3 regions of the Bacillus sp. JJ1566 genome follow, and region 2 is predicted to be linked to each of the others. Evidence: riboswitches for the same ligand, from Rfam matches in the RefSeq annotation. Region 2 holds a riboswitch; each other region holds the start of a gene.
The links. A riboswitch is a leader RNA that binds a small molecule or an ion and turns the genes downstream of it on or off. The one in region 2 is predicted to bind thiamine pyrophosphate.

Region 1 (3,368 bases), on a different contig from region 2:
ATATGGATTTAGTCGATTATGCTCAATATAAATTAAAGGTTTCAGCGATTGGTGGCGTAATTGCAATTGTGCTCTATATTATCGGTGGTTTATTTATCTAAAAAAGACTAAACAACAATCTGTTTAGTCTTTTTACTTTTAGAAGTTTCGTTCTTGATAAGTTTTAAAAGCTGGGTTTTTTAATACGATTCCAACAATTATAAATCCAAAGATGGAACCTGCAATTGAGCTAAAAATAAAAGACGGTACGAAACCGAAAAGGGCGGCATCCTGGCCCATAAAGAGTGTGGCGATTGGATAACAAGCCATTGCACCCAATAACCCGGTTCCGAAAATTTCACCAGTCATCGCCATTGAAGCTTTCTTCGTTTTTGAATATAATAATGCTGCTAAAAATGCCCCAATCATACTGCCCGGAAATGCGAATAACGAACCCGTTCCAAGCATATTTCGAAGTAATGATACTGAAAAAGCTTGAAGAACGGCATATGCAGGGCCAAGGATTACTGCAGAAAGTACATTAATAAAATGCTGCATTGGAAAAACCTTTGTGAATCCAATTGGTATTGCAAACAAATGGCTTGTAACTGTTCCAATCGCAACAAACATTGCTGTAATAGTCAATTTTAATGTTTTACTCATAATGAATCCCCCTTAAAGATTTAGTCCATTACTAATCCGCCGTCAACGACAAGATTCTGCCCTGTTACACCTTTGCTCCAAGGAGATGCAAAGAAAAGAACTGCTTTTGCAACATCCCCTGGTGTCGTGACTTTTTGAAGTGGAGTAGAATCCTTAATTAATTGGAAAACTTCTTCAGAAGTGGCAGAACTCGCATCGGTTGTTTGAAGTAATCCTCCTGAAATCATGTTAACGTTAATGCCGTATGCACCAAGATCTTTTGCCATGTTTCGTGTGAATCCTAGTAGTGCCGCCTTACTTGTGTTGTAATCGTGATAAGCAACGACTGGATTTTGAAAAAGATTTGTGCCAATGGTCACAATGCGTCCAAAGCCTAGTTCCTTCATATCACTAACCGCAGCCTGGGTCGTATGTAAAGCTCCTCGGATTGCACCTTCAAGCTGTGCATGATAATCCTCCCAAGAAATATCTTCTGCGTTTTTTCTTGCGATGGGGTCAAATCGGAAATTAATTAAGGCATTATTTACAACTGTTGTGATAGGTTGGTCAAAATATTTTTTCGCTTCAGCAAATAAGTGTTGTACCTGTTCCCGATTCCGCACATCTGCATGAATGGCAATCGCATTTTCACCAATTTCGTCTTTTAAAGAATGAGCTTTTTCTTCACTATTGAAATAATTAATAACCACTTTCGCTCCTTCATTAGCAACTGCTTTTACAATTTCACTCCCTAACCCACGTGCGCCGCCTGTAACGAGAATAACCTGATTCTGAAGTTTCATTCTAGTAGCCTCCTATTATGATAGATAAGAAAAACGCAAAAAAGCCAGATCCACATGAATGGACCTGGCTTAAGTAGTAAGAAAAAAATGGAAGTTTTCCACTCTACTTTCCTCCGCCGGTATTACCCGGATCAGGTCCAAAGGGTTAAAAAACGTCCGTTTTTCTCTCAGCCCAATCGGGCACCCCTAGTAGTTTGCGAATATTCTTTCTTTAAGCATAGTATGTTTACACAAAAATGTAAAGGTATTTGATGCTTTTAAAGTGTGAGCCCTGGCTTTAAATATATTTACTACCTTCTCTGACACTAAGTTTCGACAATGTGTTTTCTTTTATAAATTGACGAACTGAATCTGGATTCGTCTTTGAATACTCACGTAAGGACCAGCCGATTGCTTTTTGGATGAAAAATTCCTTACTATCTGCATTGGCTTTTATGTATTTGTAAAGGAATCTTTCATTTGTTTCTTCCTTATATTTTAGTTGAAACAGAATCGATGAGCGTTTCAGCCATAAGTTGTCACCGAATGCCCATTTTTCAATCTTCTTTTCTATGATGCTTGGTGTTTCCTTTGCGATCTTTCCTACTAAATGTGGTGCAATTATATCGACCGTATCCCACCAAGATTTTGTAGTAATAAGAATTTCAATAAATTCCAAGTGGAAGATATTTAGTTTCTTGATGGACTTGACTAAGCAGTCCTGTGCCGCATATTGGTATTCTCGTTCATCTTTCATCCATAATTGTTTTACTAGTTCAAGATCAATTTCCAGCTTTAAAATACCTGTTTCTTTATAAAAATCGCGCATTAATTCTCTTCTTAACGGTGATTTTATTCCAAGGAATGGGAACAGATTTCTCATATATTTCTGCATCGGAACTGCATTTTCATCATTCCGATTTTTTTCAAATAATTCAACGAGATTGTTTAATTCGTTCATGTCATGCTCCCTTATTACGTTTCCTTTATTGTACTTCATATCCTTTTTTAAGCAAAATGAAAAATACCACCTTTTCTATGTATGAATACGTACGAAAAGATGGTATTTTGATTTTCCTACTGCATTTTAATAGGAGTTACGACTGCAAATAGGTTTTCTGTTGGATTGTTTAGGTTGACTTCGATTACTTTGTACCCATCCTTGTCCTTGTAATCATTTGTAACTGGTGTTTTAATCTCGTTGCTCATTGTTTTGTACTTCCCTTCTAACTGTTTTCTCACACAATAAGTAGTATATGAAGGGCAACCAAAAATGTGCTTACTTTTTATAAAAAAATTTCAATATGAGTATCATGTGTAAAAAGAACCTTAAAAAGCCATATTAGTATTATAAATGGGAAAGGATGGAAGTTATGAAGGAAGATCAACATTTAAAAAATCAAGTTCTTTATATCACAAATCCTGCTTACGATGCTTTACAATCAGAAAATCTTCTTGAGTCAAATGATGCAGAAATTCATCGCGAAAACTTCGTTCAATCGGATTTAGAAAAATAAGTAGAAAAAGGAGGACAATTCTGACATTGTTCTCCTACTTTTTTTAATCGATTGGTGTAATTTCTACATTTAAAACGCCGACACTCGGGGATGCACCTAAAGCTTCGAACGCTTTACGGTGAAGATTGATTCGATTTGCTGGGAATTTCTTCACCTGATCGACTACTGTTACGATGATGTCTTGATTTGGGACAAACGACACATTTCGGATTCGTAATCGTTGACCACATTTAAATGGGCTATTTTCACCAACCGCCACAGTCATATTGTTATCATAGGACCATCCAATCTCACATTTTGTTGGTACACCACCCCATGTCCAAGTGGCTTTGCCTAAAATCGTTTCAGGATTTCGATTCCAATCCCAGCCATAATAAGGTACAGGGTATTGTGGCAAGTACTGCTGGTAATAGTACTCATCATACATATTACGTGGTTCCAAGTATCC
Region 2 (3,368 bases):
AAGGGAGTTTGCTTTTATTAAAAAATAGACAATGAATCCAAGGAGCAGAAAACATGCTAACCCAATCATCCAATGATAAAAAATGAGAACTGCACTAAAAACACTTGTTATCACAAGCAATGCATAGATAGGATAGCGAAATAACTTCCTTTTATAAAAGTCTGGCATGTAATTTTCAGCTCCTAAAGCTTTGTTTTACTTCTTTCCATTAATTCGATTTCGCAGTTGGAATCCTAAGTCAATTATACCTAAGATTCGAATAATATAAAGGAGAAATGGTGTTAAGATTGTTAGTACAATTGGCACGGCCTTTGTGATTCCTTTTTGATGACAGAAATAATAAATGAAAGACAAGCCTTGAATCACCATAAACCACTGCAAAACAAAAAAGAGATTTAAAAAGGCAGTATACCCAAACGTGCCCTTTTCCAGTTCAACAAAGCTAAAAAGTAAAATCAGTAAATAATACCATAAAATACTCTTAGGAAACGAAATCTCACGAAACGGTGGGAATGGATTCATTTTCACCTGAAGTCGAACAAGCACCGGTTTCATTGCTACAACTGTTACAAAAGCTAAAACCATTGCAATTAAAACAAACATGCTTGGGATCATGTATTGCATCATCTCAATCGACTCTTCTAGTTGCGCAATGGCCTCCGTATTCACTTCGCCCCCTGTTGCCCTCATTATACTCTCAGCCATTGCAAAAGATTCCCGTGAGCTTTCACGGATTAGGTCATAGACATCAATTTGTAGTATCAAAACCGCTGTTACATACAGCAGCACGATTGAAAACAAATACGATAAACAGGAACCTAAAAATAACTCAATTCCACTTCTTCCACGGTTAATTAATTCACCAAGTAAAATTCCTGAAATTCCAAACATAATCGTATGTATGATCCCAAAGACAGAGCCTAATAGCCCCGATAATAAAAAGGCAATTAGAATAAATAGCATTGACTGCTTTACCCTATATTTCACCGTAAACAGGATAAATGGAATGGGCAAAAGGAATGAAAGCACGATTCCAAGTAGTGGGACATATAAAGTAAGTAGTAACAGTACACTATATATTGCTAATAACATAGCCCCTTCTGTTATAATTTTTGCTTTTTTCACCTTTTCACCTCAACTTTTTAGAAAAGCGCAAGGCGCTCGCTTATCGGCGCAAGCATAAGACGAGCGCTGACAGAAGGTGTATTTTACCTTCCGAAGCGATTGGCTTATGACCTCGAGCCGATGGCGCCTTGCGCTAGACATTAAAAACACAAACTTTTTTTAAATCACCTTCTATTTTAAAGTTTTACTAGAAAGTCTTCAACCTTTGACTTCCACAGGATGTGGTGACTTGACATTTGACACGGGACGTATCAGTCTTTAGTCAAAGTTCCTCTGTGCAGAAACTTTTTGTTTTACTTTTCCCTATTTTCTATTATGATAGTAATTATAAGTAAAACGTAACCACAAGGGGAGCAATTTTGCTGAGAGTGAACGTTAAGAGTTCAGACCCTTCGAACCTGTTAGTTAATACTAGCGTAGGAATGTGGAGATACTTGAGAACATATACTTTTATTAAAGTTGTTCTCCTTTGGGGTACGTTATTATTAAAACATACTTCAAGGGGGATTTTTTTTATGAGAAGTACTAAATTACAACCAATGATTGAAGCAGCTATTTTTGCAGTATTAGCACTAGCGTTAGACATGTTTGTACCGTCTATTAAAATCGCTACAATATCTATTTCTTTTGCAATGGTTCCCGTTTTTATCATTTCTTTAAGATGGGGATTCAAAACAGGATTTCTTTCGGGATTAATTTGGGGATTATTACAGCTTGTATTTGATCCTCAAATTATTCATCCATTACAAGGTTTTATTGAGTTTGTTATTGCTTTTCCTTTTATAGGCTTTGCTGGTTTACTTAAAAATCCAGTTCAAAAAGCTTTAAATAATAATAAAAAGGGCTTAGGTATAGGTATTATTGTCTTCGCAATATTTGTAGGAAGTGTAGCACGTTACTTTTGGCATTTTCTTGCAGGATTCATATACTGGGGCATGTACGCACCAGAAGGAATGGACCCTGTGTTTTACTCCTTCACATTTAACAGTATTGCGATGCTAGGTTCCTTTATTTCATGCTCTGTAGTTTTGGTTTTACTCATCGTCGCTTCACCTCGTTTTTTTATTCAAAAACAAACTATGTAATTACACAATAGGAACCATAGGGACGATTCTCTTGGTTCCCTTAATAAAAATAAAGAAAAAAAGCGATGACCGCATTGTGACGATCATCGCTTTTCTTTATTATTCACCAGATACATATGGTAATAATGCCATTTGACGAGCACGTTTAATAGCAACAGTTAATTTACGTTGGTATTTTGCGCTTGTACCTGTTACACGACGAGGTAAAATTTTACCACGCTCAGAAACGAATTTTTTAAGTAAATCTACTTCTTTGTAATCGATGTGTGTAATTCCATTAGCTGTGAAGTAACACACTTTACGACGCTTTGCACGTCCACCTTTACGTCCGCCTGCCATCGATTTTCCCTCCTTTTTTAAGTTTTAATTTATACGATTCACTTACAAGTTAGAACGGTAGATCGTCATCTGAAATATCGATAGGCTGTCCATCATTTGCAAATGGATCTTGGTCTACTCTTGTAGGTCCTTGGTTTTGATTTGGGTTCTGACTCTGTCCAAATGGAGAGTATCCACCTTGGCCACCGCCTTGATTTCCACCCTGGTTGCCACCATAGCCACCTTGATTGCCACCATAGCCTCCGCCTTGGTTTCCACCAAAGTTACCTCCACCGCTGCGCTGTTGGTCATTCGCATTTCTAGGTTCAAGGAACTGAACACTTTCCGCTACAACCTCAGTAACATATACGCGTTTGCCATCCTGACCTTCATAATTTCTTGTTTGAAGACGACCATCGACGCCTGCTAAGCTTCCTTTCTTTAGGAAGTTTGCCACATTTTCGGCTGGTCGGCGCCATATGACGCAATTAATGAAGTCAGCTTCACGTTCGCCTGACTGATTCGTAAATGTTCGATTCACTGCAAGTGTAAAGGTTGCAACTGCAACTCCACTTGGGGTATATCGTAATTCAGGATCCTTTGTAAGTCTCCCAACGAGAACTACGCGATTCATCATCAGAACCATCTCCTTAACAGGATATTGAAACAGAGTCTATACTCTATAAAAATTCTTATTCTTCTTCTTTAACAATGATATGACGGATAATGTCTTCACTGATCTTCGCTAAACGATCGAATTCGCTAACAGCTTCAGCGTTTGACATTACGTTAAGAATCATGTAATAACCATCGCGGAAATCATTGATTTCATAAGCTAAA
Region 3 (3,368 bases), on a different contig from region 2:
CCCCGCTCCCCCACTGCAATCAGAGCCAGCAATTGTCAGTACCTTTTTCATGTTCTGTCACTCCTTACCATTTCAGTTGCAAGTTCTTTTAATTCTGCGGTTGCAGCGGTGATAGTTGACTGCGCAAAGATTGCCGATACAACGGCTACTCCGTCCACCCCGCTACCCGCTAACTCTAAAATATTCCCTTTTGTAATTCCGCCAATTGCAACAATTGGAATTGATACGCTTTTACATATTTCTTGAACAGTTTCAAATGCCATCGGTTTTGCATCCGACTTTGTGCTTGTTGGAAAAACAGAACCAATCCCAAGATAATCGGCTCCAGCTTTTTCAGCGGCAATAGCCTGTTCCACATTTTGTGCAGACACACCAAGAATTTTATCTGTTCCAATCAATTCGCGGACCTTTTCAACCGACATATCCTCTTGCCCAACATGCACGCCATCTGCATCACACGCTAGTGCGATCTCGACATTGTCGTTAATTACAAATGGAACATCATAGAACGCGGTTAGCATCTTAAGTTCAATGGCTTCCTGTAAAAATTCATCATATCCAAGATTTTTTTCTCTAAGCTGTAGGAACGTAATTCCACCCTTTAGTGCAGCTTCTACTTGTTCAACTAATGTCTGATTGCCTGTCCAAGCACGATCGGTTACTGCGTATAAAAGCATTGCATTTTTATCGATTTTCAATGTTCATCCCACCTTGTAGTTGTATAAAGTCTAAGTTGCTCATCGCATCAATCAAATACGTGCGCAGTGATGACGTTCCTTCATTTAATTTTTCTACTTTTTGATATGCCAATTCACCGCATAACCCCATCGCACTAACCGCAGCGGCCGTGCCTTTTAACATGTCCTGAGGGTTTGCCCCACAATAAGCAGCTACAACTGCTGAAAGCATGCACCCGGTTCCAGTAATTTTTGACATCATTGGGTGGCCATTGCGGATTATAAAAGCTTCATCCTGATTTGCAACGATATCAATCGCGCCCGTGATAGCAATAACGGCACCTGTCTGATTGCTTACCTCTTTTGCAAATTGAACCATTTCAGCGATATTTCCTTCGTTGATGACATCTTCTGCTGCTGCATCGACACCTTTTGTATTTCCACTGCCAGCATGTACGGTCTTTATTTCTGATAAATTTCCTCTGATAACAGCAAACTCAACTTCTTTTAAAAGGAGATAAACCGTATTGGTTCGTAAGCTTGATGCCCCCGCCCCAACTGGGTCTAAAATAACCGGGTTCCCTATTTTATTTGCAGCTTTTCCTGCTAAAATCATGGATTCAATCGTACGCTCGTTTAATGTTCCAATATTGATGACAAGAGCGTTACAAATGCTTGTAATATCTGCCACTTCCTTAGGATCATCCGCCATAATTGGTGAACCCCCACAAGCAAGAACAATATTTGCAACGTCATTCACCGTCACATAGTTTGTAATATTATGTACAAGCGGTGTTTTTTCCTTAACATTAGCTAAAATCTTTTCAAACATCCTTCATCCTCCTATCCAAAATAAAAATGCGGTATACCTAAAATAGATATACCGCATGAACGCACATACTTACACAAATTCCCTACGTTGGCATTATCCAAATCAGGTTAAAGGGTCTAAGCTACATTTCGCTTACTCTCAGCCCACATGTGTGAGCTCCCCTACTCATATTTAATTGTCTTTATTATACCATACGAAAAAATTCTGTCATTATTTTAAAATGGGTCATTGCTTTCGGAACAACAATAGTGTACGACACATAGTATAGACTAAATACTGTATGACATATAGTAATTAAAAATGAGGTGGGTGAATGAGTAACTTATTAAACTCATTAATGACAGAGCTTAGAAGAGGAACGTTGACACTAGCAGTTTTAAGTCAATTACGAACCCCACAATATGGTTATTCTCTTGTTCAATTATTAGAGGGTTCTGGAATTTCAATTGACCAAAGCACCTTATATCCCTTGCTTCGACGACTGGAAAAACAAGAATTGGTGACAAGCAGCTGGGATACAACTGAAAGCAGACCCCGTAAGTACTATGTATTAAGTGAATACGGGCTCGAGATCTTTCTACAGCTAAAAAAGGAATGGATTCAAAATTCAAAAGAGCTATACAGACTTTTAGAGGGAGAGGAAGATTATGAATCTGTTTGACATCTACATTAAGGAGGTTACGAGACGACTTCCTGAAAAAATGCGTGAAGATATCGCACTTGAACTACGGTCGACCATTGAGGATATGTTGCCTGATGATTACAACGAAGAAGATGTAAAAACTGTACTAGAGAAATTAGGAAGTCCTGTAAAATTAGCTAATAATTATCGCGACCGACCCATGCACCTTATTGGTCCACGTTATTTTGACGTGTATGTAAGCTTACTCAAAATGATTGTACCGATTGCCGCTGTAGTTGCACTCATCTCCGTGGTTGCCGAATTTTTTATCGGGTATCAAGGGGAAGAAGCCGTCATTAATGTGGTGTTGGACTTAATTGGTTTGGGGATTTGGAGAATGATTGACGTTTCGATGCAAACATTCTTTTGGTTTACACTAGTGTTCGCCATTATTGAAAGAATGGATAAAGGAAAAGATGATCAGCGACTAACCACCGGCCTAAAAAAATGGACTCCGGATGATTTAAAAAATATCACCTATATCCCAAAGAAAAAGGCGATTTCAAAATGTGAAGTATTTGGTGCTCTATTATGGACTGCAATCTGGGCAACCCTATATTTTTATGCCAATCAACTTCTAGGTATCTATAAAGGCGAAAATGATGGTCTCGAATTTGTAACTCCCGCTTTAAATCAAGAGTTATTGCTTAGATTTTGGCCGATTGTTCTAGTTGTGATTGGTTTTGAAATCGGATTGACCCTATATAAATTTATCAAAGGACAATGGACGAAAAGAATGGCTATTTACAATACGGTCCTTCAAGTCTTTTCAACCCTTGTATTCATCGTAATCTTCATAAATCCCAATATCTTAAACCAAAACTTTATCAAGCAGATGACAAACCTATTTGACACTCAGGATCACCAATTTAAAACATGGTTCATTGCAACTTTACTCATCTCATTCATCGTTTCTGCAGCCATCAACATCTTTGACGGAATCCGCAAAGCCAACATCCGCTAGGGACCGCGGGGACGGTTCTCCTGGCTCCTCGTTTTATTTACCAAACTACCTTTTGCTTATGTAGGATTAGTTGTCCTAATCTTTTTTCAGGATGCATATAGATGAGTAGTAGACTTTGAAAAAGGAGTTTGGTAGCATTGAATAAATTTTTGGCTGCAATTGGGATTCTTTTTATTATATTTGTAACCGGTGTAATTGAAGCGGATGATGTCT

Region 1: linked by a shared signal. The riboswitch ahead of V7112_RS06505 (3-oxoacyl-ACP reductase) and the one ahead of thiT (energy-coupled thiamine transporter ThiT) in region 2 are both predicted to bind thiamine pyrophosphate.
Region 3: linked by a shared signal. The riboswitch ahead of thiM (hydroxyethylthiazole kinase) and the one ahead of thiT (energy-coupled thiamine transporter ThiT) in region 2 are both predicted to bind thiamine pyrophosphate.

Annotation. Positions count from the first base shown of each region.
Region 1 covers NZ_JBALOP010000013.1:25,292-28,659, forward strand. Annotated here, with positions in the region: gene V7112_RS06495 (Na+/H+ antiporter NhaC family protein) at 1-101, shown strand, start outside; gene thiW (energy coupling factor transporter S component ThiW) at 139-642, opposite strand; gene V7112_RS06505 (3-oxoacyl-ACP reductase) at 663-1,424, opposite strand; TPP riboswitch at 1,516-1,622, opposite strand; gene V7112_RS06510 (DNA alkylation repair protein) at 1,702-2,364, opposite strand; gene V7112_RS06515 (hypothetical protein) at 2,481-2,612, opposite strand; gene V7112_RS06520 (hypothetical protein) at 2,777-2,920, shown strand; gene V7112_RS06525 (RlpA-like double-psi beta-barrel domain-containing protein) at 2,964-3,368, opposite strand, start outside.
Region 2 covers NZ_JBALOP010000030.1:16,800-20,167, reverse strand. Annotated here, with positions in the region: gene V7112_RS13295 (DHH family phosphoesterase) at 1-168, opposite strand, end outside; gene V7112_RS13290 (YybS family protein) at 196-1,125, opposite strand; TPP riboswitch at 1,463-1,565, shown strand; gene thiT (energy-coupled thiamine transporter ThiT) at 1,641-2,210, shown strand; gene rpsR (30S ribosomal protein S18) at 2,310-2,549, opposite strand; gene ssb (single-stranded DNA-binding protein) at 2,599-3,165, opposite strand; gene rpsF (30S ribosomal protein S6) at 3,221-3,368, opposite strand, start outside.
Region 3 covers NZ_JBALOP010000054.1:2,308-5,675, reverse strand. Annotated here, with positions in the region: gene thiD (bifunctional hydroxymethylpyrimidine kinase/phosphomethylpyrimidine kinase) at 1-51, opposite strand, end outside; gene thiE (thiamine phosphate synthase) at 48-698, opposite strand; gene thiM (hydroxyethylthiazole kinase) at 685-1,509, opposite strand; TPP riboswitch at 1,572-1,682, opposite strand; gene V7112_RS19180 (PadR family transcriptional regulator) at 1,823-2,170, shown strand; gene V7112_RS19175 (HAAS signaling domain-containing protein) at 2,157-3,155, shown strand; gene V7112_RS19170 (hypothetical protein) at 3,293-3,368, shown strand, end outside.